DNA from 2 places in the Sporanaerobacter acetigenes DSM 13106 genome. Region 2 is predicted to be linked to the other one. Evidence: predicted binding sites of a transcription regulator. Region 2 holds the regulator's gene; the other holds the start of a gene.

Region 1 (15,498 bases), on a different contig from region 2:
GACAATCTAGCTTTTTGCCCACCACTCAATTTGTTTATTTCTTTTTCCATATCTTCATCAGAAAAACCAAGGCCTTTTAAAACACCTTTTATTTCACTCTTAAATCCATATCCATTTTTATTTGAAAACTCTTCTAATAGATCAGAATACTCTTCCATGAGTTTATTTAGTTTTTGTGTTTCACCTTTTGTTCCTTCTATACTTATTTGTTTTTCGAGTTCTCTTAAGTTTTTTTCCATTTCTATTATAGGTACAAAGACTTCTAGGCATTCTTCAAATACAGTTTTGTCACTTTGAATTTGAACATGTTGTTTTAGATATCCTATTTTTAAATCTTTTTGAACATATATATCTCCGCTGTCTTTAGAAATTTCTCCAGCTAAAATATTGAAAAGAGTTGTTTTTCCAGAACCATTTAGTCCTACAAGACCAATCTTTTCTCCACTATTTATGGAAAAAGTTATATTATCCAGTATGGTATCAACTATAAAAGTTTTAGATAAATTGTTGCAAGATAGTACTATCATTTTTATTCACTCCTATATAAACACTTTAATTTAATTTTACCAAAAAAGATAGTCCTATGAAAGATTAAGGACTATCTTTTATCTAATTCCATTGCCAAACTAGATAAAACTTTATCTACAAGGTCTATATCGCATTTATGATCTCTTGTGAAATGAATACAGTTTTCACAACTTTTTATATCTTCAACACTGAAGTCAGAAGACAGTTCCACAGAAAAGTCTTCCTTCATATTGTACTCATCACAGTGTGTTGCCACCTTTCGCAGTTGCTCTTTACTTGCCATAAAAATGCCTCCTTTGAGTATTATATTTTTTAGTATTTCAATAAAAAATATATATATTCAAAAAATATAATATAAAAATAATAAATAATGATAGAAAGATGAAAAAATGAGGTATAATAGAAGAGAAAGGGTATAAATTGTTACCTGAAATTGACATATAAATATAGAAATGATATAATTTGAAAAAGTGATTTGTCAAAATTTGATGGTAGGAGAGGAAGTTTGAATATGGATAGGGAAAGTAAAGTTTCAATGACAGTCATAAGAAGACTTCCTAAATATTATAGGTATTTGGGAGAACTTCTTAACAAAGGAATAACTAGAATTTCATCACAGGAATTGAGCAAGTTGACAGGTTTTACAGCTTCTCAAATAAGACAAGATTTAAACAATTTCGGAGGATTTGGCCAACAGGGTTATGGTTACAATGTGGAGGATTTACACAAAGAATTGGGCATAATATTGGGATTAGATAAAATGTACAATGCCGTAATTGCTGGTGCAGGTAATCTAGGTCAGGCTATAGCAAATTATAAGGGATTTGAAGATGCAGGAGTTAAAGTATTGTCATTGTTTGATAAAAATCCTAAAATGATTGGATTAAAAATCAGAGATATTGAAATCAGAGATGTAGATTTGTTGTCACAATTTATAAAGGATAATGATGTAGAAATTGGAATCATAACAACTCCTAAAGATAATGCTCAAGAGGTTGCAGACATATATGCAAGAAGTGGAATAAAAGGTATATGGAATTTTGCTCCTGCTGACTTAATAGTGCCAGATGATATTGTTGTAGAAAATGTACATTTAAATGAAAGTTTGTTTACATTGTCTTATTTTTTGAAAAATCATCCTAGTTTTGATACTGAATCCTAGTAGGAAACATCGTTAACTAAATGACGTATAAATTGTGATTATTTTACTTGTTCTACAGTCAATTTAAATTTTATATGCTCTAAAGGGCCAATATATCATATGTTTGTAGGGATATATTGGCTTTTTTTGCCATGTAGATATAAAACAGACAAAAATACAATATTAACAAAGATAAATAATTAACAAATGTTGTAGAAATAAAATTGGAAATGAATTATAATATATGTGGACAATATTTAGCCAATATTATAGGGAGGGAAATATAATATGAATTTCACTTTAACGAAAGAGCAAGAAATGGTTAGAAATGTAATGAGGGATTTCGCTGAAAAAGAAGTAAAGCCAATTGCAGCGGAAATTGATGAAACTGAAAGGTTCCCAAGAGAAAATGTAGAAAAAATGGCTAGATACAATATGCTTGGTATACCTTTCCCTGAAGAATATGGCGGAGCTGGAGGAGATGAGTTGGCTTACGCTATAGCTGTTGAAGAATTGTCAAAAGTATGCGCAACTACAGGAGTTATTTTATCTGCTCATACATCTTTGGGATGTTGGCCAATATATAAATACGGGACAGAAGAACAGAAACAAAAATATTTAATACCTTTGGCAAAAGGGGAAAAACTGGGGGCTTTTGCATTAACTGAACCAAATGCAGGTACAGATGCAGCTGGACAACAAACTGTAGCAGTGGAAGATGGAGACAATTATATACTTAATGGTTCAAAAATATTCATCACAAATGGTGGACAGGCAGATGTATATATAGTTTTTGCTATGACAGATAGATCAAAAGGAACTAGAGGAATAAGTGCGTTTATAGTAGAAAAGGATTTTCCAGGATTCAGCATCGGAAAAATAGAAGATAAGATGGGAATTAGAGCCTCTTCAACTGCAGAGCTTATTTTCCAAAACTGTGTAGTTCCAAAAGAAAACTTGCTTGGAGAATTAGGAAAAGGTTTTAAAATCGCTATGACTACTTTAGATGGTGGTAGAATAGGAATTGCTTCTCAAGCACTTGGAATTGCAGAAGGTGCATTAGAAGAAACTGTTAAATATTTAAAAGAAAGAAAACAATTTGGTAGACCAATAGCTAAATTCCAAGGATTGCAATGGATGGTTGCAGATATGGCAACTGAAATTGAAGCAGCTAAATTTTTAGTTTATAGAGCAGCTTTTAATAAGGCAAATGGACTTCCTTACAACAAAGAAGCAGCTATGGCAAAATTGTTTGCAGCAAATACTGCTATGGATGTAACTACTAAATGTGTTCAATTACATGGTGGATATGGATATACTAAAGATTACCCAATTGAAAGAATGATGAGAGATGCTAAGATAACTGAAATATATGAAGGTACTTCTCAAGTACAACAAATGGTTATTGCAGGTAGTTTATTAAGATAAATAAAGGAGGAGGAAGTTATGAATATCATAGTATGTTTAAAGCAAGTTCCTGATACAAATGAAGTAAAAATTGATCCAGTTAAAGGAACTTTAATTCGTGAAGGAGTTCCAAGTATTATAAACCCTGACGATAGAAATGCTTTAGAAGAAGCTTTGAAGATAAAAGATGCATGTCCAGATACAAAAGTTACTATTTTGAGCATGGGACCACCACAAGCTGATGTAGCTTTAAAAGAAGCATTGGCTATGGGTGCTGACGAAGCAATACTTTTAAGTGATAGAGCTTTTGCAGGTTCTGATACATGGGCAACATCTACAGCAATAGCAGGAGCTATTAAGAACATAGGAGATTATGATATTATATTCTGTGGTAGACAAGCTATTGATGGAGATACCGCACAAGTAGGTCCACAAATTGCTGAACATTTAGGAATTCCTCAAATTACTTATGTAGAAGAACTAGAAATATTGGACGGAAAAGTTAGAGCTAAAAGAGCATTGGAAGATGGATATTTTGTAGTTGAATCAGAAATGCCAGTATTACTTACTGCAATTAAGGAATTAAATGAACCTAGATATCCATCAATAAAAGGAATTTATAAAGCATATAGAGAAAACAAAGTTACTGTATGGACGGCTAATGATTATGAAGTTGATAGAGACAATCTAGGTCTTGATGGATCACCAACTCAAGTTAGCAAATCTTTCACACCACAAGGAAAAGCTTCTGCTGTGGAAATGTTAGAAGGAAATAGTAAAGAAGCTGCTAGAGCACTAGTAGTAAGACTGAAAGAGAGAAAGATTATATAAATATCTGTAATTCTAATATAAAAGGAGGATGTAGCTATGGCAGTAAAAGTCATGAAAGAAAAATGTGTTGGCTGTGGAGCTTGTATTAGAGTATGCCCATTTGATGCTATTCAAATGGTTGATAAAAAAGCAGTCATTACTGATAAATGTACAGCTTGTGGTCAATGTATAGAAAAATGTCCGGTAAAAGCAATTGAGAAAGAAGAAGGAAGAAAAGGCGGCGTAAACGTTGACGAATATAGAGGAGTTTGGGTATTCGCAGAACAAAGAGGTGGGAAACTTCTAAATGTTGCTATTGAGCTATTGGGAGAAGGAAGAAAAATAGCTGATGAATTGGGAACTGAATTAAGTGCAGTATTGTTGGGACATAATATTGATGATGTGGCTGAAACTCTTATAAAATATGGTGCAGATAGAGTACTTTATGCAGATAGCGAACTTTTAGATGTTTATACAACTGAAGGATATGCAAAAGTTATATATGATTTAATAGAAGAAAAGAAACCAGAAATATTGCTTATTGGTGCTACGAATATAGGTAGAGATTTGGGACCAAGACTATCAGCAAGAGTTCATACTGGACTTACAGCTGACTGTACAAGACTAGATGTTGACAAAGAAAACAGACGTCTCATGATGACTCGTCCAGCATTTGGTGGAAACTTAATGGCTACAATTCTTTGTCCAAATCACAGACCACAAATGTCAACAGTTAGACCTGGAGTTATGGAAAAGGCAAAACTTGTTGAAGATAGGAAAGGAACAGTTGAAAAGATTGCTCCAAAATTGACAGATGCTAATATCAAAGCTAAAGTTGTGGATGTAGTTAAGAGTGATAAACCAGTAGTAGCTCTAGAAGAAGCTCCTATAATTGTATCTGGTGGTAGAGGATTAGGAAATCAAGAAGGATTTAAACTAATTGAAGAATTAGCTGAAAAATTAGGTGGAGTGGTAGGTGCTAGCCGTGCTACTGTAGATGCACAATGGATAGATCAACCTCATCAAGTTGGTCAAACAGGAAAGACAGTTAGACCAGGACTTTATGTTGCTTGTGGTATTTCAGGAGCTATTCAGCATTTAGCTGGTATGCAAGATTCAAAATGCATAGTAGCTATAAACAAAGATCCAAATGCTCCAATATTTGAAGTAGCTGATTATGGTATAGTTGGAGATTTATATGAAGTAATACCTGCTTTAATCGAAGCATTGGACAATGTAGACGATATAATGGAAGCAATAAAGGCAGTTTCCGAAAACTAATCATAAAATGAGGCAAAGATGTCTTTGTCTCATTTTATTCATTTTTTCGTGTGTTTACAAAAAAGATGCTCTATGTTATAATCTCTATTGTATGAAGCAATAGGGGTTTGATTCAACATAGTGAAACGTTTTCAAAAAACCATTTAATTTTAAAGGGAGGTCATTTAAATGACAAAGGAAAAACTTAATCCATTTGAAAATGCCCAAAAACAAGTTAAGGATGCTTGTGATGCACTAGGATTAGATCCTTCTGTATATGAGATACTAAAAGAGCCACAAAGATTTCTTGAAGTTTCAATCCCAGTAAAAATGGATGATGGTTCTGTAAAGGTTTTCAAAGGATACAGATCTTACCATAACGATGCTATAGGACCAACAAAAGGTGGAGTTAGATTCCATCCAAATGTAAATCCAGACGAAGTTAAAGCACTATCAATATGGATGACTTTTAAATGTTGTGTAACTGGTATTCCTTATGGCGGAGGCAAAGGTGGAATCACAGTAGATCCAAAATCATTGTCAAAGGGCGAACTAGAAAGACTATCTAGGGGCTACATAGATGGAATATATAAACTAATAGGTGAAAAAGTTGATATCCCAGCTCCAGACGTAAATACTAATGGACAAATCATGGCTTGGATGGTAGATGAATACAATAAATTGATGGGCGAAAGCTCAATAGGTGTTATAACAGGTAAACCAGTTGGATTTGGTGGATCATTAGGAAGAAATGAAGCTACAGGATTTGGTGTAGCAGTTATAGCTAGAGAAGCAGCTAAAAAACTTGGAATGGATCTAAAAGGTTCAAGTGTTGCAATCCAAGGATTTGGAAATGTAGGCTCAAACACAGTTAGAAATTGCCAAAGACTAGGTGCAAAAGTTGTAGCTGTTGGAGAATGGGCTCCAGAAAAAGGAACTTACGCTGTATACAATGAAAATGGACTAGACTATAAAGATATGGCTAAGTACATGAGTGAACATGGAAATCTTGTTGGATATCCAAATGCAAAAGAAATCACTCTTGATGAATTCTGGGCATTAAATGTAGATATCATGATTCCAGCTGCACTTGAAAATGCTGTTACAGCTGAAGTAGCTGAAAAGATCAATGCTAAACTTGTTTGTGAAGCTGCAAACGGTCCATTGACACCAGATGCAGATGAAGTATTTGCAAGAAGAGGAATCACTGTTACTCCAGATATCTTGACTAATGCTGGTGGAGTTACTGTTTCATACTTTGAATGGGTACAAAACCTATACGGATACTATTGGAGTGAAGAAGAAGTACAAGAAAAAGAAGAAATTGCTATGGTTAATGCATTTAATGCAATTTGGGCAATCAAAGAAGAACATGATGTTCCAATGAGAAAAGCTGCATATATGCATTCAGTTAAGAAAGTAGCAGAAACAATGAAATTAAGAGGTTGGTATTAATATATAAAAAGCTGGTCAATTTGACCAGCTTTTTTTAACAACACAGGGGGACAGTTCTTCTGTGTTGTTGTGTTTTATACCCCTAGATTGGGTATTATATGTGGCGGGGTGATATAATGAACTACAATATAATAGAAGATAAAAATAAAGTAATATTAGAAGGAGTTTCTGATTTTGAACCTGTACATATATTTGAATGTGGTCAGTGTTTTAGATGGAACAAAGAAGATGATGGAAGCTTTACAGGAGTTGCACTTGATAGAATACTCAATGTAAAAAAAGAAGAAGATAAAATTATTTTTTCCAATACCAATATAGACGATTTTAATTATATCTGGTATGATTATTTTGATTTGGATAGAGACTATGGAAAGATAAAAAAAGAACTTTCGAAAGACGATGCTGTACTAGATGAAGCTGTGAAATTTGGAAGTGGTATTAGAATTTTAAATCAAGAGCCTTTTGAAACCACTATTTCTTTTATTATTTCTGCCAACAACAGAATTCCAAGGATAAAAAAATCCATTGAGCTTATAAGTGAAAGATATGGAAGCTTTTTAGGAGAGTATAATGGGAAAAAATATTATTCTTTTCCTCAAAAAGAGGAGTTGTCAAAAGTTACAGTGGAAGAACTGGAAGATTGTAAGGTGGGTTTTAGAGCTAAATATATAATAGCTGCTTCAAAGGCCATAGCCAATGGTGAGATAGATATATACAATTTAAAAAATCTTTCTACAGAGGAAGCAAGAGAAATACTCATGACATTAAAAGGCGTTGGTCCCAAAGTATCTAATTGTATACTCTTATTTTCTATAGGTAAACATGATTCTTTTCCGGTAGATGTATGGGTAAAAAGAGTCATGGAATATTTTTATCTTAAAGAAGATACCAATGAAAAATTGATACAAAAATATGGGGAAGATAAATTTGGAAACTTGTCAGGATTTGCACAACAATACTTATTTTATTATGCAAGAGAATTAGGAATAGGCAAGTAATAAAAGGGTGAAAAATATGTATAAGATTATGGTTATTGAAGACGATGATAAGATTTCAAGTCTTATAAAAAATAAATTGGAGAAATACGGATATATCGTAACTATAGTGGAGGATTATTCAGATATAAAAGGAGAATTCATAAAAGAGGATCCACATTTAGTTCTTTTGGATATCAATCTACCATATTATGATGGATTCTTTTGGTGTAGAGAAATAAGAAGTATATCTAAAGTTCCTATCATATTTATATCTGCTAGATTTTCAGATATGGATCAAGTTATGGCAATAGAAAATGGCGGAGATGATTATATAACAAAGCCATTTTCTTTTGATATTTTATTAGCTAAAGTAAAAGGAGCTATAAGACGAGCATATGGAGAATATGCAAAAGGAAATTCAATGGATGTATATGAGGTAGAAGGAGTTTTTCTATATAAAAGTCAAAATATAGTTGAATATAAAGAAAAAAGAGTTGAGCTTAGCAAAAAAGAGTTTGCATTGTTATACATTTTAGCTTCAAATTTAGAGTCTATAGTTGAGAGAGACACACTTTTAGGAGAACTTTGGGACGACATGGATTTTGTTGATGACAATACATTGTCGGTAAATATCGGGAGGCTCAGAAGGAGATTGGAAGACATAGGGATATTTGAGGCTATTAAGACAAAAAGAGAACAAGGTTATTCCATGACAAATACTTGGAGCTAGGTGATAATATGAACCTTAAACAATATTTAAAAGATAGATTGAATTTCATAGTAGTTTATTTTGTGAATACATTTTTAGTCATCATAATAATGATGTTAGATATAATAATTAGAAAAGAGAGTCTTAATTACCCAAATATTATTTATGCATTGCTATTATCAATATTATTTTTAATTGTTTTAATAGTTATAGATTATGGTAGAAATAAAAAGTTTTATAAAATCATTAATCAAGGGTTAAAGGAAAGAGAGAGTTTAGAATATATATTTAATATTCCTGACAATATTACTAAAGAGCAAAGTGTATTTAAGAAACTTCTAACTAACAATTATATGATATATGAAAGTAAATTAGATAAATATAGAAAAATGACTAAAACTCAAATGGATTTTAATAATAGATGGATTCATCAGATGAAAACACCCGTTTCAGTCATTAAGCTAATATTGGAAAATGAGAGTGATCAAAATATTGATGAAGATAGAAAAAAGAGCTATGAAAGCATTGAAGAAGAGATAGAGAAATTGTCTCATGGTCTAGAAATGGCACTTTATACTTTAAGGGTTAATGATTTTGAAAAGGATTTTATAGTTGAAGAAGTAGATTTAATAAATGTTGTAAGAAATGTAGTTAATGAAAATAAAAATGCCTTTATAGTAAATTCAATTTATCCTAAAATAGTTACAAATGAGGATTTAAAGGTGAAGACAGATAAGAAATGGATAAAATTCGTTGTAAATCAGATTATATCTAATAGTATAAAGTATACAAAAGTGAAAGAAAGTAATGATAAATCAATAGTTATTAAGCTCTATAAAGAAGACGATAAAACTATACTTTCTATTGAAGATAATGGTGTAGGAATACCTCCAAATGATTTGGATAGAGTTTTTAACCCTTTCTTCACAGGAGAAAATGGCAGAAGTTGTTCAGAATCTACTGGTATGGGATTATATTTATCTAAAGATACATGTGACAGACTAGGTCATTGTATAAATGTAGAATCTGAAGAAAGGGTATACACAAAGGTGTGTATTACTTTTTATCAAGGTAAAAGCATTTATAATTTTTAAATATGAAATCTAACAATATTGTTAGATTTCAATTGAAATTGAAAGAGAAATCAATGGAAGGATTTCTCTTGTTTTTTTATACTAGATATAGTAAATATAATTGCTTTAGGAGGTAGAAAGATGACAGTATTAGAAACTAAAGGACTATCTAAAATATATGGTAGCAAAGGAAAAGGGATTTCTGTAAAAGCATTGGATGATTTCAATATGACTATAAAGGAAGGCGAATTTGTTGGTGTAATGGGACCATCAGGAAGCGGCAAGACTACTCTTTTAAATATTCTTGCTACTATTGATTCTCCATCTTCTGGGGAAGTATTAGTAAATGGGAAAAAACCTCACTTATTAAATGAAGATGAACTAGCTATTTTTAGAAGAAATAATTTAGGATTTATATTTCAGGATTTTAATCTATTGGATACACTATCAGTAAAAGAAAATATTATACTTCCCTTAGTGCTAGAAGAATTACATATGAAGGAAATTGAGAAAAGAGTAGATGATATAGCAGCTACATTAAATATAAGCAATATCTTAAATAAAAGGACTTATGAGATATCTGGAGGACAGCAACAAAGGACTGCTTGCGCAAGAGCTCTTATCAACAATCCTGCAATCATACTAGCAGATGAGCCTACTGGAAATTTAGATTCAAAAGCATCCTTTGACTTGATGTCATCCTTAGAAAAAATAAATCAGGGAAAACAAGCTACTATTGTTATGGTAACTCATGATGCCTTTGCAGCTAGTTTTTGCAATAGAATAATAATGATTAAGGATGGAAAGTTTTTCTTGGAAATAGCAAAAAGATCCAATAGACAAGTATTTTTTAAGGAAATATTAGACTCACTATCTCTTCTTGGAGGTGGATATAATGAAAATATCTAATATGGCCTTAAAAAATATTAAGGGAAATATGTATAGATATATAATGTACTATTTAAGTAATTCCTTTGCAGTCACGGCATTCTTTATATTTGCAAATTTCATATTTCATCCAGCGATAGATTTAAAATCTTGTGAAGGCCATGCAATTGCAAAAATGGGTGCAGCTAATGGTATGATAATTAGCCAAGTGATAATAGTAATATTTTCTGTATTATTTGTAGGGTATTCAACTTCTATATTTTTAAAATCTAGGGGAAAAGAATTTGGTCTTCTTTCTCTATATGGAATGACTAGAAAACAAATAAAGAAGTATTTACTTATAGAAAACACATTTATATCTATTTTATCTATAGCAACAGGAATATTGACGGGAGTTGTATTTTCAAAATTATTTTTTATGATAATGGAAGGATTTTTAAACATTAAATTGCCTTTACATATATCCTTTAAAGCAATAGGGCTAACTACTATAATCTTTTTTGCTTTGTTTGAGATAATTAGTATTTTTATGTTATTTCGAATAAAGAATAAAGAAATAATTGAGCAAGTAAAATCAAGCAAAGTACCTAAGACAATACCTGAATTTTCAAAGGGCAAAGCTATATTAGGTGTAGTATTATTAATTATTGGTTATACTGTAGCTTGGTTTGTGGAAGGGATACTGGTACCTTTAGCAATGATACCAGTAGTATTAATAGTAATAGCTGCAACTTACTTTTTATTTACTCAATTTAGTGTAGCAATAGCTAACAAGATATTGAACAATGAAAACATACTCTATAAGAAAACCAATATGGTAGCTTATTCTCAAATGATATTTAAGTTACAAGATACAGCTAAAGTTTTATTTTTGGCTTCTGTATTAGGTACTATAACATTTAGTGCTACAGGGACTATATACTCATTTTATACAGAGGTTTCTAGGATAACTGGTTTAGAAACTGCTCATGAAATGGTAATAGTCCAAAAAGGTGATACATTAGCAGATAATGAGGTAATAAGGAATGTAGAAAGAAAACTTGAAGATAATAATATAAAGGTTAGACAAATTTATAGAGTAGAAGGTAGAAGTATAAGCTCAGTAGTTAAAGAAGGAGAGGAACCACAAGAATTTTTTGTAATGTCTAATTCTGATTATAATAGATTGGCTAAAACTTTGGGAAAGAAATTAGTAAATGTTAAAGAAAATCAAGTTATTTACAATCATCCTTATAATGACTTAACGGAATCAGAAGAAGTAAATGATGAAAATAGAAAAGCCAAATGGGATGAGATAGGTTTAAATATCGGAGGAGATGCAAAGAAATTTAAATTAGAAGAAGAAATACACGGTCAAGTAATAGCAGTATCTACTGTAGGATATTCAAAAGTTTTAATTTTAAATGATAGAGATTTTGATAAAGTACTAAAAAGTACAAATAAAGAGGATGTAGTTGTTTATAATGGAATGAATTTAGAAAATTGGAAGCGTTCTTAATTCGTTCTTTGATTTAAAATCTTTATCAAATCTATTGATGGGAAATTTATTTACTAATGGACTTGTAGTCATGATGGGGTATTTAGTATTTCAAATTGTATATTTTGTTATAATAAGAGCCATATATATAAACAGAATAAGGTATAGTTAAAGAAAAACATTGGAAAAGCTAAGAAATGAGAGATAATAAATGGAAAAGTGAGATATTTATTATTAAGTATGAAACTTTAGATAAATAGGCACAATTAGCCTAAATTTAAAACTTGATTACAAAATCCATATTAAGTAACATATAAATTGTAGGTGTTAGCACTCGATGATGTCGAGTGCTAACAAATTCCCGGAAGAATATAATTATTTAAATACAAGGAGGGCAAAGATTATGAATATTAAACCATTAGGAGACAGAGTAGTTATTAAGATGATTGAAGCTGAAGAAAAGACTAAAAGTGGTATAGTTCTTCCAAGTTCAGCAAAAGAGCAACCACAGATGGCTGAAGTTATGGCTGTAGGCCCAGATATCGTAAATGATGAAAAGAAAAAAGATCAAATAAAGGTAGGAGACAGAGTTATATTCTCAAAATATGCTGGAACTGAAGTTAAACTTGATGGAGTAGAGTATACAATAATTAAGTTAAACGATGTTTTAGCTGTTATTGAATAAAAATAAAGGAGAGTGAAGTAAAATGGCTAAAGAAATAAAATTTGGTGAAGATGCACGTCGTTCAATGGAAAAAGGTATAAATCAACTTGCAAATACTGTTAAAGTAACCCTTGGACCAAAGGGAAGAAATGTTGTTTTAGATAAAAAATTTGGTGCACCACTTATTACTAATGATGGTGTAACAATTGCTCGTGAAATAGAATTGGAAGATCCATATGAAAATATGGGTGCTCAACTTGTTAAAGAAGTTGCTACAAAAACTAATGATGTAGCTGGAGATGGAACTACTACTGCTACATTACTTGCTCAAGCAATCATAAGAGAAGGACTTAAGAACGTTGCAGCTGGAGCAAATCCAATGATTCTTCAAAGAGGAATTCATAAAGCTGTAGATAAAACTGTTGAAGAGATAAGAAGATTTTCAAAAGAAGTAGAATCAAAAGAGGCTATAGCTCAAGTTGCTTCTATTTCAGCTGGAGATGAAGAAATAGGAAAATTAATTGCTGAAGCTATGGAAAAAGTAGGAAATGACGGAGTTATCACAGTTGAAGAATCAAGATCTATGGGGACTACATTAGATGTAGTAGAAGGTATGCAATTTGATAGAGGATATGTATCTCCTTATATGGTGACAGATGCTGAAAAAATGGTAGCTGAATTAGATGAACCATATATACTTATTACAGATAAAAAAATTGCAAATATCCAAGAAATATTACCAGTTCTTGAACAAATAGTACAACAAGGTAGACCATTACTTATCATTGCCGAAGATGTAGAAGGAGAAGCTCTTGCAACATTGGTAGTTAATAAATTGAGAGGAACATTTAACTGTGTAGCTGTTAAAGCTCCTGGATTTGGCGATAGAAGAAAAGATATGCTTCAAGATATAGCAATACTTACTGGTGGTACAGTTATATCTGAAGAATTGGGATATGAATTGAAAGATACTACAATTGATATGTTAGGAAAAGCTAGAAAAGTTAAAGTTGACAAAGACAATACTACAATTGTTGATGGAGAAGGAAATCAAGCTGATATAGAAAATAGAGTTAAACAATTAAAAGTTCAATTTGAAGAAACAGAATCAGAATTTGATAAAGAAAAAATACAAGAAAGACTTGCAAAACTTTCTGGTGGAGTAGCTGTAATTGAAGTTGGAGCTGCTACTGAAACTGAGCTTAAAGAAAGAAAATTGAGAATAGAAGATGCGTTAGCTGCTACAAGAGCTGCTGTTGAAGAAGGTATAGTTCCTGGTGGTGGAACAGTTCTTGTAGATTGTATACCAGCTGTTGCAAAATTGTTAGATGAAACTGAAGGAGACGAAAGAACAGGAGTAAATATCATTGTTAGGGCTCTAGAAGAACCTGTAAGACAAATTGCTGCGAATGCGGGACTTGAAGGCTCAATAGTAGTAGAAAAAGTTAAAGCGGAAGGAACTGGAGTTGGATTTGACGCATTGAGAGAAAGATATGTAAGTATGATAGAGACTGGAATTGTTGACCCAACAAAAGTTACTCGTTCAGCTCTACAAAATGCTTCATCAGTAGCTGCAATGGTTCTTACTACAGAAAGTGCAGTTGCAGATATAGAAGAAGAAGACCCAATGGCTGGCATGGGCGGCGGCATGGGTGGCGGAATGCCAATGATGTAATAAAAAAATCTCTGAGAAATTTTTCTCAGAGATTTTTTTTATTTTTTGCAGTACTTTTTTTGTTTACTTCGTTATAATTAGTGAGAGAGAAAGGAGGGGAAATATGGAGCAGGATATGGAGCTGATAAAGCAAACACTATCAGGAAATGAAGAAGCATTTGCCAAAATAATAGATAGATATAAAGGATATATATTTGCTGTTATATTAAATTTTATTAAGGAACATGATGAAGCAGAAAATATAGCACAAGAAGTTTTCTTGCAAATCTATATTTCCCTTCCAGAATATAAAACTCAGAATTTCAAAGGGTGGATAGGCAAAATTGCAGCTAATAAATCTATAGACTGGAAAAGAAAAAATATAAATAAACATAGGGAAAAAACAATAGATAATATTGAAAATATAGTAAATGTTGAGGAATTAGTTTTCTATAAAACTCCAGAAGATATTTTAATACAAAAAGAAAGTAGAGAAAAAATTCATAGATTATGTGAAGATATACCAGATATATATAAAGATGTAATTATAAAATTTTATTTTCAAGAAAAAAGTTATGAGGATATTGCCAGAGAGGAGTGTACTACTACAAAGACGATAGCTTCTAGGCTTTATCGTGGACGCAATATGTTGAAAAAAAAGTGGAGGGAAGAAAATGAAACATTATGATGAATTGGAATGGATTTTTTATAAAGAAAAAGCTTTTTCAAAAGAAAAGTCCAAAGAAATGGAAGAACATCTTTATGAATGCGATGAATGTATGGAAATTTTTCTCTCTCTTATAGGCAGTGAGGAAATAGATAGTGCTGAAGAAACAATTTCATCTGATTTTAACCATAGGACAATGGAAGATATACGAAAAATAAAATACAAACCAAAAGTTAAAGTCGAGAAATATACAGAATCATTTAAACATATGTTTGGCTATTATGTAGCAGTAGCTGCAGTTGCTATTATTCTGACTTGGGGTGGATTTTACAGTGGATTGGTTGATGTATTACCTCAAATGGCTAAATCAACTATTAAAAAAGAAACAACAGATAAATTCAATATTGTATTTAGCTTATCGGAAAATATAGTGAATAGAACATCTAATTTTATCAATAATTTTCAAATATCTAAACTTGAGGAGGGATTGAAATGAAAGAAAAAAGTAGATTTATAACTTTTTTATTATCTTTTGTACCTGGATTGTCGCACTTTTACCTAGGTTTTAGAGATAGGGGAGTAGTATTTCTTTTAATATTTTTCATACTAATTTTTAGTTTATCAGGGATGGCAATTGTTACTCACAATGATGGATTTGCTGCAGTATTAGTTTTTTCATTGCTGGTATTATGGGTTATTGCATTGATAGATGTTTCATCCACAAAGAAAAAATTTATTGCTGAAGAGTATGATGGTACAGGGAAAAAAATAAATGAGGAGGACGGAGA
Region 2 (15,498 bases):
CTACCTCTTTAAACCCAGCTTGTGAAAGCCTTTCCGCTTCACTTATTATATTCTCAAGTGTTCTACTTCTAATAGGCCCCCTAGCATAAGGTATGATACAATATGAACAATACTGATTGCAGCCATCTTGTATTTTCATATACGCTCTAGTCCTTGATTTAATTTCTTCAATCTCTAATTCCTCGAAATTGTTAAGCATTCTAAAATCCTTGACCATATTTATCTTTTTCTTTTCTTCTTTTGCTTCTTCACACGACTCTACAATTTTTCTTTTATCACTTGTACCAATTATAACGTCTACATCATTCATTTTTTCTATTTCTTTTGGAGCTACTTGAGCATAACATCCTACCACAGCTATGATAGAATCATGATTGAGCTTCTTTGCTCTTCTAATAAATTGCCTAGATTTTCTATCTCCTAAATTGGTTACAGTACATGTATTTATAACATATACATCTGCATACTCATTCTCACCGACTATCTGGTATCCACGTTTTTCAAATAGCTCTTCCATAGCTTCTGTTTCATATTGGTTTACTTTACAACCTAGTGTGTGAAATGCAACTTTTTTCATTTAACCACTCCTAAATATCTCCTAATTCATATAATAATATTGACATAGCCACCAATCCTGCAGTTTCTGTTCTGAGTATTCTGGGCCCTAAAGAAACTATATTGCTACCAATACTTCTAAGTTCTTCAATTTCTCTTTCTTCAAATCCACCTTCTGGACCAATAATGATATGAATTTTTTCTCCCTCAATATTTTTCATAACATCCTTTAAATGAACTGTTTCTTCATCCTCATAGGGCACCAGAATGTTTTTTTCATCTTTTAGGGAAGATAGCATGTCATTAAATGAAATAATGTTTTTAACTATTGGTATGCAATCTCTCTTGCTCTGTTTAGCTGCTTCTAAAGCTATTTTATTCCAACGTTCTACCTTTTTATTTTCCTTTTTTATATCATTTATTTTTACGACAGTTCTATCAGTAATCAAAGGATATATCTCCGCAGCTCCCAATTCAGTAGCTTTTTGAACTATAAAATCCATTTTGCTACTTTTAGGAAGTCCTTGATAGAGAACTATATGAATTGGAGGTTCATTTTTACTTTTAAACTTTTCTTCTATATTCGCAAGTATAATGTTCTTTTCTATACTATGTATTTGACATAAATACAATATGCCTTTAGATACTACCTCTATACTATCTCCTACTTTTAATCTAAGAACATCTTTTATATGTTTTACATCTTCCCCTACAATTGTTATAAGATTTTTATTGACTTGATTTTCTTGTACAAAAAATCTATTCATATTACTCATCCTTTTCAAGCTTTGATACTATGCAAGCCCAACCGTTCATTTTAGATATTTCTAAAACTTTGAATCCCTCTTTTGAAAGAGCATCCACTACCATATCTATTTTTTCTATTATAATTCCTGAGGATATAAATATACTATCTCCTTTTAAATATGGAGTTATATCAGATGTTAAATCCACAATTATTTCTGCAATAATATTTGATACTATTATATCAGCTTTTTCATCTACCACATCTAACAAATTTCCTCTTCTTATTTCAACTACATCAGAAACTTTGTTTAGTTGAACATTTTCTTTTGAAACTTTTACGGGAAGTTCATCTAAATCTACTCCAATAACCTTTTTCCCGCCCAATTTTGCTGCTGCAATACTCAATATACCACTGCCACAACCAATATCAAATATAGTGGACTCTGGCCTTACATGTTTTTCCAAGGCTCTAATGCACATAGTAGTAGTTTCATGGGTTCCCGTTCCAAAAGCCATTCCTGGGTCTAATTCCACTATTATTTCCCCTGAGCTTTCTTTATATTTTTCCCAGGTAGGTTTAACCACTATTTTTTCTCCTATTTTTTTAGGTTTATAATATTTTTTCCAAGATTCCGCCCAGTCTTTTTCGTAAACCTCTGTCGTAGTTACTTCTCCCAATCCTTTGTCTAAATTATATTGAGGGATTTTTTCAACATTTTGCTTTATAAGTTCTATTTTATCTATTAGATCTTCACTTTCTGGAAAATATCCTTTTATTATTACTCCTTCAAAATCTTGTTTTAGAAGATTTGGATCAATATAATCCCAATCGTCCTCATTTTTAGCAAAAGCTAATACATCATTTGGATCTTCAATGGCAAGACCTCCAACTCCTAATTCATACAAAATGTTGGCTACAGCTTCTTCCGCTTCAGTAGTTGTCTTAATCTGTACTTCTATCCATTTCATATGTTTTCACATCCTTTTAAGATTAAGTAAATTCCACATTATTATACCCCATTTTGGGCTTAAAAAAAAGGGTTTTAAAAAACAATCACCTTTTCATAGGTGATCGTTCTTTAATTGAAGGCATCTTTCATTTTGTCAAAGAAACCTTTCTTTCCTCCTTTATAACTATCTCCACTTTCCTTAGCAAATTCGATTAAAATTTCTTTTTGTTTTTCTGTAAGTTTCTTCGGTACTTCTACTTCTACTTTAAAATAAAAATCTCCTTTTCCATATCCTCTAACATTCTGTACACCTTTGTTTTTAAGTTTAAATACTGTTCCAGTTTGAGTACCTTCTGGAATGTCATATTTAATAGGCCCTTCCAATGTAGGAACCTCTATTTCGGATCCTAAGGCTGCTTGAACAAAAGAAATAGGAATATCACAATGTATGTCATTTCCTTCTCTTCTAAATATATCATGTTCTCTGACATTTATATAAATATATAAATCTCCTGAAGGTCCCCCTCTTTCCCCTGCATCTCCTTCGCCTTTAATAGATATTATAGAGCCCGTATTTACTCCTGCCGGAACCTTTACTTTGATTTTTTTGGAGTTTTTTACTTTACCTGTTCCACCACAAGTTGTGCATTTGTCTTTAATTATTTCACCAGTGCCGCCACATTCATCACAAGTAGCAACTCTTACAAATTGTCCAAAAGCTGTATTTTGTGCATACTTTATTTCCCCTGTTCCACCACATTTAGGACAGGTAGTTTTGCTACTGCCAGGCTTAACTCCAGAACCAGAACAAACACTACATTCATCAACTTTTCTTATCTGTATTTCTTTTTCTACCCCAAATACTGCTTCTTCAAAGCTTAAGTTTAGATTATGTCTTATATCTGCTCCTTTTCTTGGTCCCGCTCTCCTAGTTTGAGATGAAAATCCTCCACCAAAAATGTCAAATATATCGTCAAATATATCAGAAAAACCTGTAAATCCGCCAGTTTGTCCTTCTACACCCGCATGACCAAATCTGTCATATTTAGCCCTTTTTTCAGGATCACTCAACACTTCATAAGCTTCATTTAATTCTTTAAACTTTTGTTCCGCTTCTTCATCGCCTGGGTTCAAATCTGGATGATATTTTTTTGCCAGAGTTCTATATGCTTTCTTTAATTCTTCTTCTGTTGCATCTTTGGACACATTCAAAACCTCATAATAATCCCTTTTTTCCACTATTTCACCAACTTTCAATGCTATACTAAAGACATTTTACCAAAAATCAAAGCTAAATGAAACCATTTAGCTTTGATTTTCTTAAATTATTTATCATCATCATCTACTACTTCATAATCTGCATCAACTACATCATCACCATCATTTCCTGTACTTCCACTTGTGCCTTGTTGTTGCTGTTGTTGTGCAGCCTGTTCATATAGTTTTTGTGATATAGCATAAAACTCATTTGTCAATTCTTCAGTTTTCTTTTTAATATCATCTATATCATCACCTTCAAGTGACTTCTTCAACTCTTTCAATTTTTCTTCTACTTTAGCTTTTTCACTATCTGAAACTGAATCTCCCAATTCATTTAATGTCTTTTCTGTTTGATATACCAATGAATCTCCATTGTTCCTAACTTCTATTTCTTCTTGTTTTCTTTTGTCTTCCTCTGCAAATTTTTCAGCTTCTTTTACTTTCTTTTCAATTTCTTCATCACTTAAATTTGTAGATGCTGTAATTGTTATTTTTTGTTCTTTTCCAGTTCCCAAATCCTTTGCTGATACATTAACTATTCCATTGGCATCAATATCAAAAGTAACTTCAATTTGTGGAATTCCTCTTGGAGCTGGTGGTATTCCAGTTAATTGGAATCTACCTAAAGTTGTATTGTCCTTAGCCATTGGCCTTTCTCCTTGTAACACATGAATGTCAACAGCAGTTTGGCCATCTGCAGCTGTAGAAAATACTTGACTCTTCTTTGTTGGAATAGTAGTATTTCTATCAATTAACCTTGTCATAACTCCACCTAATGTCTCAATTCCTAAAGATAGTGGTGTTACATCTAATAGCAACAAATCTTTTACTTCTCCACTCAATACTCCACCTTGAATAGCTGCTCCTATAGCAACACATTCATCAGGATTTACTCCCTTGTGTGGATCTTTTCCTATAAGTCTTTTAACTGCTTCTTGAACAGCTGGAATTCTCGTTGAACCACCAACCAATATAACTCTATCTATATCTGATGGAGACAATCCCGCATCCTTTAAAGCCATTCTAGCTGGTTCAAGAGATTTTTCTACTAAATGAGCTGTCAATTCTTCAAATTTAGCCCTTGAAATATCCATATTCAAATGTACTGGGCCTGATTGAGTAGCTGTAATAAATGGCAAGTTTACATTTGTAGTCATAGTACTTGATAACTCTTTTTTAGCCTTTTCTGCTGCTTCTTTCAATCTTTGTAGCGCCATATTATCCTGCCTTAAATCTATACCATTTTCCTTTTTAAATTCTTCTGCCATATAGTCAATAAGTTCTTGATCAAAATCATCTCCACCTAAATGATTGTTTCCTCTAGTAGATATTACTTCAAACACTCCATCCCCGAGTTCAAGAATAGATACGTCAAAAGTTCCTCCACCTAAGTCAAATACCATTATTTTATGGTGTTCTTCTTCTTTGTCCATACCATATGCAAGGGATGCTGCTGTAGGTTCATTTATGATTCTTCTAACATTTAATCCTGCAATCTTTCCTGCATCCTTTGTTGCCTGTCTTTGACTGTCTGTAAAATACGCTGGCACCGTGATGACAGCATCTGTTACTTTTTCTCCCAAATAATTTTCTGCATCCATTTTCATTTTTTGCAAAATCATAGCTGAAATATCTTGAGGTGCATATTTCTTTCCATCAATATTTATACTGTAATCACTACCCATTTCTCTTTTAATAGATGCTATAGTCCTTTCTGGGTTTGTGATGGCTTGCCTTTTAGCAGTTTCACCAACTAGTCTTTCTCCATCTTTAGTGAAAGCTACTATAGAAGGTGTAGTTCTATTTCCTTCAGCATTAGGTATAACTACAGGTTCTCCACCTTCCATTACAGCAACACAAGAATTCGTAGTTCCTAAGTCAATTCCTATTATTTTTCCCATATAAATTCCTCCTTGTATACATATTTACTTTATTTTGCAACCTTTACCATACTAGGTCTGATAACTTTATCTTTTAATTTATACCCTTTTTGGAAAACTTCTATAACAGTTCCTTCCTCATATTCATCTGATTCTTCTTGAAATACAGCGTGATGATAATTTGGATCAAATTTTTCATGCAATGCTTCTATTTCTTCTAAACCATTTTCGTTAAGTACTTTTATTAATTGATTGTATATCATTTCCATTCCTTCATAAAATCCATCTTCAGTATCTGTTGAACTACTAAGGGCTCTTTCAAAATTATCCAACACTGGCAACATAGAGTTCAAGATATCTTCTGACGCATAACTATATATACTTTCTTTTTCTTTTTCAGCTCTACCTTTGAAATTAACAAAATCTGCCTGTAATCTTAAGAATCTATTATTTAGATCTTCCATTTCTCTAATCTTATTTTCCAGCTCATTTTTAAGTTTTTCTACTTCATTTACATCTTTTTCTTCCAGCTCTTCTGTACTTTCCACATTTTTCAAATCTTCATTCTCTATTTTTTCACCATGAAACTCCTCAGCAATCTTACCTTCCTTGTTCTCCATTAAATCACCTCTTATATCTGTTTTTGGTGCTACATAGTGGTACCATAGCATCAATTCACACTTTAATAGAGTGTAAGAAAACTTACACCCCATTATTTCATGAAAAACTTGCCTATTATTTCATTTAAATTTATTGCCAACAAATTTACAGCATTTATAACTTTGAAATAATCCATTCTAGTAGGCCCTATAACACCTATTTTACCAATAGTATCCCCATCTAGTTTATAAGTAGCTGTTATGAGACTACAATTCTTTATTTCATCTATGGAATTTTCGCCCCCTATGGTTATTTCAAAATCATCTAGTGTGTTTTTTAACAGTATATCCACTACTAGATCTTTATCCTCAATAAAACTTAAAAATGACCTGGCTTTTGTGACATCACTATATTCAGGAAAATTGAATATATTCGTAACACCATCAGCAAAGACTTCTACATTTTCTACTTCTTCCAATGATTGATTGATAACAGGTATAATGCTTTCTATAATATTTTTATACTCATACATTTCTTTAAATACTACTGTATCTATTTCATTACCTATTTCTTCAATAGTCAGACCCTTAAGCTTTTCATTTAAGAAATTTGAAATAATATTTAATTGATCATTTGGTATTTGATTATCTATCCTAAAAATAGTGTTTTTAACTATTCCTGAATCACTAACAATGACTACCAATATTTCATATTCATCTATGGGTATAAGTTGAATATGTTTAATTGTACTCCTTTTAAATTGAGGAGCTATAGCCAAAGCTGTATAGTTTGTAATCTTTGAAAGTATCTTTGTTGAATTCTCAATGAGGTTATCCATTTCTACAGCTTCTTTTAATAAGTTTTTTTTGATTTCTTGTTTTTTTCTCATATCAATAAAAGCCCTTGGATCCTTTAAAAGCATATCCACATAGAGTCTATAGGCTTTATCTGAAGGTACTCTTCCTGCTGAAGTATAGGGCTTATTTAAATACCCTAAATCCTCCAAATCAGACATTTCATTTCTTATAGTTGCAGAGCTTACCCCTAAATCATATTTTTTAGAAATGGTTCTAGAACCAATAGGTTCTGCACTTGAAATATAGCTGTTTATGATGGCATGAAGTACCCGTAGCTTTCTTTCATCTAACATTTTATCACCCCATATAAATGTAGATTGATTTACAATAAAAGGGTTTTATTAGCACTCTATATTATTGAGTGCTAATCCTTACGATTTAAAGTTATCACTACTATTAAAATTTGTCAATACTTTTTAAGAAATTAATTCATTATTTATGGCAACAAATCTACAAAAACTAAATTACATAAATCTAAACCTTTTTCAGTTAATCTTATATTTTTATCATCAATATAAATTAAACCATTTTTCTTATGTTTATTAAAAATCTCCCTATATATATTATCAATTGAAACTCCAAATCTATTAAAAAAATCTTTTTTATCTATTCCCTGTACTAGTCTCAACCCTAGTATTAAATACTCTGCTATTTCCATTTCCCTATCAATCGTTTCTTCTCCACTTATAGGAAATTTATTTTTACTTAAAAATTCAAAATACTCCTGAAAATTTTCATAGTTCCAATACCTCTTTCCCCAAATATTTGAATGGGAACCAAGACCTACACCTATATAGGGTTTAAGTTTCCAATAGAACAAATTGTGTTTGCAAGCATATCCTTTTTTAGCTAAATTTGATATTTCATAATGTTCATATCCCTTAGATTGCAAATATTTCACCCCATCATGATACATTTTTCTTTCTTCTCCCTCATCAGGCAATATTATTTTCCCATTTTGGTACCAATCATAGTATTTAGTTCCTTCTTCTATTATTAAACTATAAAAAGATATATGCTCTACACCCAATTTAACAACTTCTCCCAAAGTGAAAAACAAATCATCAAAAGTTTGACCTGGCAGTCCAAACATTAAATCTACATTTATATTTGAAAAATTATACTTTCTTAAAAGATTGTATGTTTCATAGAAATCTTCTGAATTGTGAACTCTTCCAATCTTTTTTAATATATTGTCTCTTAAAGATTGACACCCTATACTCACTCTATTTATTCCCATTTCCCTATATATTTTAACTTTTTCTCTATCCATAGTTTTAGGATTTACTTCTATAGAAATCTCTTCTAAATTATCTACATTTAAATTTTCATAAATAGTTTCAAGTATTTTACCTATATATATTGCCTCTATAGAAGAAGGAGTCCCTCCTCCAAAAAAAATAGTTTTAATTGTATAATCTTCTAATTTATCTTTATATAACTTTATTTCATTGTTTAAATGATCTATGTAGTCTGGTATCAATAGTTTTTTATTTGAAAAAGAATTGAAATCACAATAATAACATTTACTTATACAAAATGGAATGTGTATATACAAAGCCAATTCTTTCATACCTTGCCTCCTAAAATTAATGCACACAAATTGTGTGCATTAATTTTTTTCATCATATTTTAAAACTGATAAAAATGCTTCCTGAGGAACTTCTACATTACCTATTTGTCTCATTCTCTTCTTTCCTTCTTTTTGTTTCTCAAGCAATTTCTTCTTTCTCGATATATCTCCACCATAGCATTTTGCAAGAACATCCTTCCTCAAAGCTTTAACTGTCTCTCTCGCTATTATCTTTGAACCTATGGAAGCCTGTACAGGTACAGCAAACTGATGCCTTGGTATTACATCTTTGAGCCTTTCAACAATAACTCTAGCTCTCTCATAAGACTTTTCCTCATGTACTATGATAGAGAAAGCATCTACCAATTCTCCATTTATCAAAATATCTAATTTAACTAATTCTGATTGTTTGTATCCTTTTAGATCATAATCAAGAGATGCATAACCTCTAGTTTTAGATTTAAGTGCATCGAAAAAGTCATATATAACTTCATTAAGTGGAAGTTCATAATGCATAACCACCCTTGTCTCTTCAAGATATTCCATATTTATAAATGTACCTCTTCGATTTTGACAAAGCTCCATTATAGCTCCTACATAGTCTGTTGGAGTCATTATAGACACATCTACAATAGGTTCTTCCATATATTCTATTTCAGTAGATGGTGGAAGATTGGTTGGATTTTGTATATAAAGCATTTCTCCATCTGATTTTTTCACTTTATATATAACACTTGGTGCAGTGGTTATAATATTTAAATCAAATTCTCTTTCCAGTCTTTCTTGTACAATTTCCATATGAAGAAGTCCTAAAAAACCACATCTAAAACCAAATCCTAAAGCTATAGAAGTTTCAGGTTCAAATACTAAACTTGCATCATTTACCTGAAGTTTTTCTAAAGCATCTCGAACCGAGTTGAAATCTTCTCCTTCTGCTGGATAAATACCACAATAGACCATTGGAGTTACTTTTTTATATCCTGGAAGGGGTTTTTCTGTTGGATTCTCATAGCTAGTGATAGTGTCCCCGACTCTTGCATCTTTTACATTCTTGATACTAGCAGTTACATATCCTACATCTCCCGCTTCAAGTCTATCTAGTGGTAATTGTTTAGACGCATTTACTCCCACTTCTACTACTTCATATACTTTGCCTGTTGACATCATCTGTATTTCCATTCCTGGTGCTATAGAGCCTTCAAATACTCTTATATATGAAACAACTCCTTTATAGCTATCATAGTATGAGTCAAAAATAAGAGCTTTCAAAGGTGCATTTATACCGCCCACCGGTGCTGGAACAGATGATACTATTTTTTCTAATACGGCTTGAATATTGGTACCTTCTTTTGCTGAAACAAGAGGTGCATCAGAGCAATCTATTCCAATCACATCTTCAACTTCTTTTTTTACTTCATCAGGTCTTGCACTTGGCAAATCAATTTTATTTATAATAGGGATTATCTCAAGATTTTGATCTAGAGCTAAATAAACATTTGCCAGCGTTTGAGCTTCTATTCCTTGAGTAGCATCTACTACTAAAAGTGCTCCCTCACAAGCTGCAAGACTTCTTGACACTTCATAGTTAAAGTCTACATGCCCTGGAGTATCTATTAGATTTAAAATATATTCTTCCCCATCATTTGCCTTATATATAAGTCTTATTGCTTTTAACTTAATAGTTATTCCTCTTTCTCTTTCCAAATCCATGCTATCCAACATTTGAGCATGCATTTCCCTTGAAGTTAAGAGTCCAGTTTTCTCTATGAGTCTATCTGCTAACGTAGACTTGCCATGATCTATATGAGCTATTATAGAAAAGTTCCTAATCCTTTTTTGTTTATCTTTTTGCATGTTTTTCCTCCTTAGAGTATGAGAATAATCTTAAATAATTATAGCAAAAAAAATAGTTTATGTAAATTAAATGACCAGATTTACTGGTCATTTAATACTTTTTATAAATTCTTTTATGAAATTTATAACATTTAAGTCGTAAGTTTTACCAAACAATTGAATTGAAGGTTTGACTTTCAAATTCAATAAAAAAATATGTTGATCTTGCACATAAGTAAGTTCTTGAATAGATTTTTCTGTTGCTTTTAGTCCTAAATAGAAAATAAACACAACGACTATAATTATCAAAAACTCAAAACGATATTTTGATTTTTCTTTTTTTTGTTTTCTAACACGTTCCACTCTAGTTTCCATAACAATCACCAAGATTATTATGGACATTTTTTTCTATTATATACTACTCTAATTTTCCAAATCTATCTCCAAAAGGGAAGTATCTAAAATTTGCTTTTCCCTTAATGGATTCCACAGAAATACATCCAAAATATCTGCTATCCTTACTTGCCCCTTCTTCTCTGTTGTCACCTAGAACAAATACATATCCTTTTGGAACCAACCAAGTATCTTCATCATAAGTATGAGTATAGGCATTTTCTGCTATATAATCTTCTTCTAAAATTTCACCATTTAAATATACTTTTCCATCCTTTATTTCTACCGTGTCTCCAGCCAAAGCTATAACACGTTTTATATAATCTTTACTAGGATTGTCTGGAGCCTTAAGTATTACAATATCGCCCCTACCAGGATTGGAAAAATACAAAGATATTTTATTTGTAAACAATCTGTCTTTTTCATGTAAGGTAGGATACATTGAACTTCCCAACACATAAGTAGTATTAAATATAAATGTTTTTATCAAAATAGCTACAATGACAGCAAAAAAAATGCTTTTTACCCATTCCATAGTCTCACTCTTTGCTTTTATTTTTTTATCTTCTTCCATGAGAATCCCTCCAAATGTGATACTGAGCTTATATTATTATAACACTTTTTTATATTAAAAAAAAGCAAAATCATTCCTGAACTTTGTCTATAACCACACTCAATATCTTTCCCACCAATTTTGCTGATTCTTGAGCCTCTTCTATAGTATTTAAATTACTACCTATTTCTATTAAAGCATAATAATTAGAAACAAATTGATTGAACTTGCCACTAGGCTTTATTATTATTCCTTTACATAGTCCGGGATAAAGAGTATCTGAAACTGATTTTATGTATTTTGCAAACTTCAAAACCTCGTCTACATTTGGAGAATCTGGACCAATAACTATAGAAAAAGTAGCTACATCTTTTCCATCTATCACAGTTTTAGATTGCTTTACTGCTTTGCTTTTATAACTTGCATTTTCCGGTATTCCATCCCTATGAATATCAAATACCACTTTTAAATTTTCATCATTCCCTATGGCATTTTTAATAGTGTTTAACGATCTTGTATATGAACCATTGTAAGAAGGAGAGTCATGATAAGTAGTTATATGAACAACACCATGGCCATTATTTTCTAAACTTTCAGAAACAATATCTCCAATAGTCAATACATTGTATTTTTTTTCTATAGTATGACATGTATTTTGTACAACTGGCAAATAAGCTTCTGTCCCATGAGTATGGTATATTAAAACATAGGGTTTCTCTTTGTTTATTTCCAATTTTTTGATATTTTGAGCAACAGGTATTCCTTCTAAATTTAGATTTTCTGATTTGATTTCGTTTTCCTGAAAAAACTCTCCTTCTTCACTTTCCATCAAATCTTCAACAAATATCAAATCTTCTAATTGTTGTATATCTAAATTATCATCTTTAGATACTTTTATATCTTTGTCTTTAGATATTGGTGTTGAAATCTTTCCATCTGTTAATGTAAATATAGCTGGAAATTGAGCCTTTATATAATTGTCTATATTCAAAGTATCTCTCAAATTCTTTCTAATTAACTCATATAGATTAATATCAATTCCTTTTTCTCCTTTTAAAAAAGCACTCATAGATGAATTTGAAGTAGATATGATTTTTAACAATATTTCCGATTTATCTATTCTGTCATGTTTCTCAAAGCTAAACACCTCAACGCTTTCTCCATAATCAGCTATAGGTTTCACATCATCTTTAAAATATTTCATCACAATTGTAGAACCCAAAAAAAATATAAACATACAAAAAAGAGCAAATAACACATAATAAAATCTTGTCCTATAAACCTTTGTATTCATATAAATGCACTCCTTTTCATGAAACTCACTAGTGGCAAGTTCTATGTATACTAAAATATTTAAAGTAGAACTTGCCTATTCATTATAAAAATATATTCTAAAAGGAAGATTTATATGAAAAAACTATTTATTTTATATATCTATTTACATCTTTTAAATCAATTCCTGGATGAAGAGCTATATTTAATCCATTTGCTATTACAATAGAGAGATTATCTATGAGCTCATCAATTTCCTTTGGAGTAACAATAGTATTAGGCATAAATGGCTCTAGTACTTCTCTTATTAGAGAATATTTTTCTTCTTTGGATAATTCAACTAACATTTCATAAAATTCAGAACCAAATTTTGCTTCTTTCATCATGGAGTCAATGATTAAATCTATAGTATCATTCACCATAGTAGCAGCATCTACTACAGTAGGAATTCCTATTGAAATAACAGGGACTCCTAGATATTCACTATTAAGTCCTTGCCTTTTATTTCCCACTCCGCTACCTGGGTTTATTCCTGTATCAGAAATTTGTATAGTAGTACTAATTCTATTCATATTTCTTGATGCCAGCGCATCAATAGCTATAACCAAATCTGGATTAGTTTTTTCTACAACTCCTTTTATAATCTCTCCTGTTTCAATCCCAGTAAGCCCCATAACCCCTGGAGATAATGCCGAAACATTAGCCATCTCTTCATCATCTTCTTTTTTATAGGAAACAAAAAAATGTCTTGTAACAAGAACTCTTTTTACTACTTTAGGTCCCAATGCATCTGGAGTCACATTCCAATTCCCCAGCCCTACTATAAGCGTTTTAGTTTTTTTAGTATTCTTTGCTATTGCCTTTATTTCTTTTGCCAATTGGATACTTATTTCATCTTTTAAATCTTCATTGGGATTTTTTAAATTGGGAACTTCTATAGTGATATATGTTCCTGTAGGTTTTCCCATGTTTTTTTCGCCAATTTTATCTAATATTTTAACTCTTGTTATAGTATAGTACTTTTCTTCCTCTATTTTGACCTCCACTCCGGGAACTTCTCTGTTTTCCCCTTCACTATACAATTCTCTAGCTTCAACAGCTAAATCTGTTCTTACTTGAAACATTAAAATCACTCCTCTTACTTTTTTCAAATTCTATATCTTAGTCATAACTATTTTTAGTATTATAAATTTTTTTATGTATTCTAAATAAAATCTATTTTGCCTTGCATTTTATAGACCTTCATGGTAAAATATTTCTTGTTAGATAATGGGGAGGTGAATTTATTGGCAAACATCAAATCAGCAGAAAAGAGAATTCGTGTTATTGATAAAAAAACTGAGATAAATAAAAGTAGAAAGTCAGAAATTAGAACATATATTAGAAAGTTTGATGAAGCAGTAGAAAATGGTAGTTTTGATGAAGCTAGGGAATTACTTAAAATTATAGATAAAAAGCTAAAAAGAGCTGCTACAAAAAATGTTGTTTCTAAAAATGCTGCTTCAAGAAAAGTTAGTCGTTTGACTAAAAGATTAAATAGTAAAGTAAATGAAGCTGTATAATATAAAACTTCGGTTATAACCCGAAGTTTTTTTGCTTTTTATTAGCATAATGTAACTATAAGCATCTCCAATACCAATTTAGAATTCATTGAGGTGCTTTTAAGTTTCTCATCTGCTTCTAAGCAAAGTTCCAATGCGTTATCTAATTTTTCATAAGAAAAACTTTTACACTGTCTAGATATCTTTCCAAACTCATAAGATCCAATACCCATCCTCTCCATAGATTCTTTTTGACCAAATCCACTTTCTTTTAAAGTCTTACATTGTCTTAAAAGCCGAAATTGTCTGATTATCATAAATAATATCTTAGGTAATGGCTCATTTAAAATACATATTTCATTAAATGTTTTTAAGGATCCATTTACATCTTTAGCTGCAATGCTATCTAACAATTTAAATATATTTGTATCTAAAGATTTAGCTACAATTTTATCTATATCATCTTTGGAAATTTCTTTTTTGTCCCTTGCAAAATTTGAAATTTGAGCTATTTGATTTTCCAAATCATACAATGTCTTATTCCCATCTCTAGATAAATACGATGAATATTGTACCAGATAATTTATACTTGGATAAGATATATTTTTGTTATATTTTCTAAACTCCTTTTCTATCCAATTATATAGATCTTTTCCCTTTATTCTTTCAAAATCCACGACTCCACCAATTTTATTAATTGTTTTAACTATAGATTTATTTTTGTCAACTTTTCTTTCTTTTTCAATAAATATAATCACTACATAATCTTCTAAAGTTTTAAGATATTCTTTTAATCCTTCATCTTTTTTAGATTCTATTTCATATTCTTCATCATCTTTTTTTCTTCTACTAAATATTCCCAAGTCTTTTACAACTACAATCTTTTTTTCAGACATAAAAGGTAGGGTTTCACAGGCATTGTATATTTCATTAAATTCTGTATCTTTCCCTTCAAAGCTTATATAATTAAGGGATTCAAGGCCCTGAGGAATATATTTTTCTTTTATCAAATTAAGAGAATAATCTATAAAATAATGTTCTTCTCCACAAAAAATATAAACTGTTTTTAAATTGTTATTCTTTATATCTACAATCAATTCTTCACATTTCATAATTTTCCCACTCCCTAAATATACAACAATTTTTTTTAGAAATATAATATGATAATAGCATATATATGAGTATAAAACTTATTTCTAATCCATAATTTAATATTATATCATTTATACTAGGCTTTTCTCTAATAAAAGTATAAATTTCACATTTATTTGGCCTAATATTTAATGTTATAAGTCCAGATTCATCAGTTCTATATATATCTATCCCCCTATCCTTATATCTCTCAAGAACTTCCTCATCGGGATGACCAAAATTATTTTTCCCAACTTGTATAAATCCATATTTAGGATTGAAAAAATCTATGAAATCTTCACTAGATGATGTGCTACTTCCATGGTGTGGAACTTTCAAAAAATCTATATTTT

What was found. Region 2 encodes HrcA, which represses chaperone genes, less so after heat shock. Its sites were predicted from a motif close to ATTAGCACTCNATANTATNGAGTGCTAAT; they were not measured.
Region 1: the regulator HrcA is predicted to act here: its motif matches at 12,052-12,080, upstream of BUA21_RS00640 (co-chaperone GroES).

What each region holds. Positions count from the first base shown of each region.
Region 1 is NZ_FQXR01000002.1:122,727-138,224, reverse strand. It holds gene BUA21_RS00700 (ABC-F family ATP-binding cassette domain-containing protein) at 1-527, opposite strand, end outside; gene BUA21_RS00695 (hypothetical protein) at 599-811, opposite strand; gene BUA21_RS00690 (redox-sensing transcriptional repressor Rex) at 1,040-1,690, shown strand; gene BUA21_RS00685 (acyl-CoA dehydrogenase) at 1,958-3,097, shown strand; gene BUA21_RS00680 (electron transfer flavoprotein subunit beta/FixA family protein) at 3,116-3,907, shown strand; gene BUA21_RS00675 (electron transfer flavoprotein subunit alpha) at 3,944-5,167, shown strand; gene BUA21_RS00670 (Glu/Leu/Phe/Val family dehydrogenase) at 5,336-6,601, shown strand; gene BUA21_RS00665 (DNA-3-methyladenine glycosylase family protein) at 6,718-7,599, shown strand; gene BUA21_RS00660 (response regulator transcription factor) at 7,616-8,308, shown strand; gene BUA21_RS00655 (sensor histidine kinase) at 8,317-9,381, shown strand; gene BUA21_RS00650 (ABC transporter ATP-binding protein) at 9,502-10,269, shown strand; gene BUA21_RS00645 (ABC transporter permease) at 10,256-11,746, shown strand; gene BUA21_RS00640 (co-chaperone GroES) at 12,129-12,410, shown strand; gene groL (chaperonin GroEL) at 12,433-14,064, shown strand; gene BUA21_RS00630 (RNA polymerase sigma factor) at 14,168-14,731, shown strand; gene BUA21_RS00625 (hypothetical protein) at 14,718-15,206, shown strand; gene BUA21_RS00620 (hypothetical protein) at 15,203-15,498, shown strand, end outside.
Region 2 is NZ_FQXR01000003.1:268,052-283,549, forward strand. It holds gene mtaB (tRNA (N(6)-L-threonylcarbamoyladenosine(37)-C(2))-methylthiotransferase MtaB) at 1-577, opposite strand, end outside; gene BUA21_RS03650 (16S rRNA (uracil(1498)-N(3))-methyltransferase) at 588-1,322, opposite strand; gene prmA (50S ribosomal protein L11 methyltransferase) at 1,324-2,271, opposite strand; gene dnaJ (molecular chaperone DnaJ) at 2,382-3,509, opposite strand; gene dnaK (molecular chaperone DnaK) at 3,578-5,413, opposite strand; gene grpE (nucleotide exchange factor GrpE) at 5,443-6,012, opposite strand; gene hrcA (heat-inducible transcriptional repressor HrcA) at 6,105-7,142, opposite strand; gene hemW (radical SAM family heme chaperone HemW) at 7,286-8,422, opposite strand; gene lepA (translation elongation factor 4) at 8,462-10,276, opposite strand; gene BUA21_RS03690 (hypothetical protein) at 10,364-10,642, opposite strand; gene lepB (signal peptidase I) at 10,674-11,222, opposite strand; gene spoIIP (stage II sporulation protein P) at 11,293-12,495, opposite strand; gene gpr (GPR endopeptidase) at 12,623-13,597, opposite strand; gene rpsT (30S ribosomal protein S20) at 13,760-14,035, shown strand; gene holA (DNA polymerase III subunit delta) at 14,077-15,126, opposite strand; gene BUA21_RS03720 (DNA internalization-related competence protein ComEC/Rec2) at 15,116-15,498, opposite strand, start outside.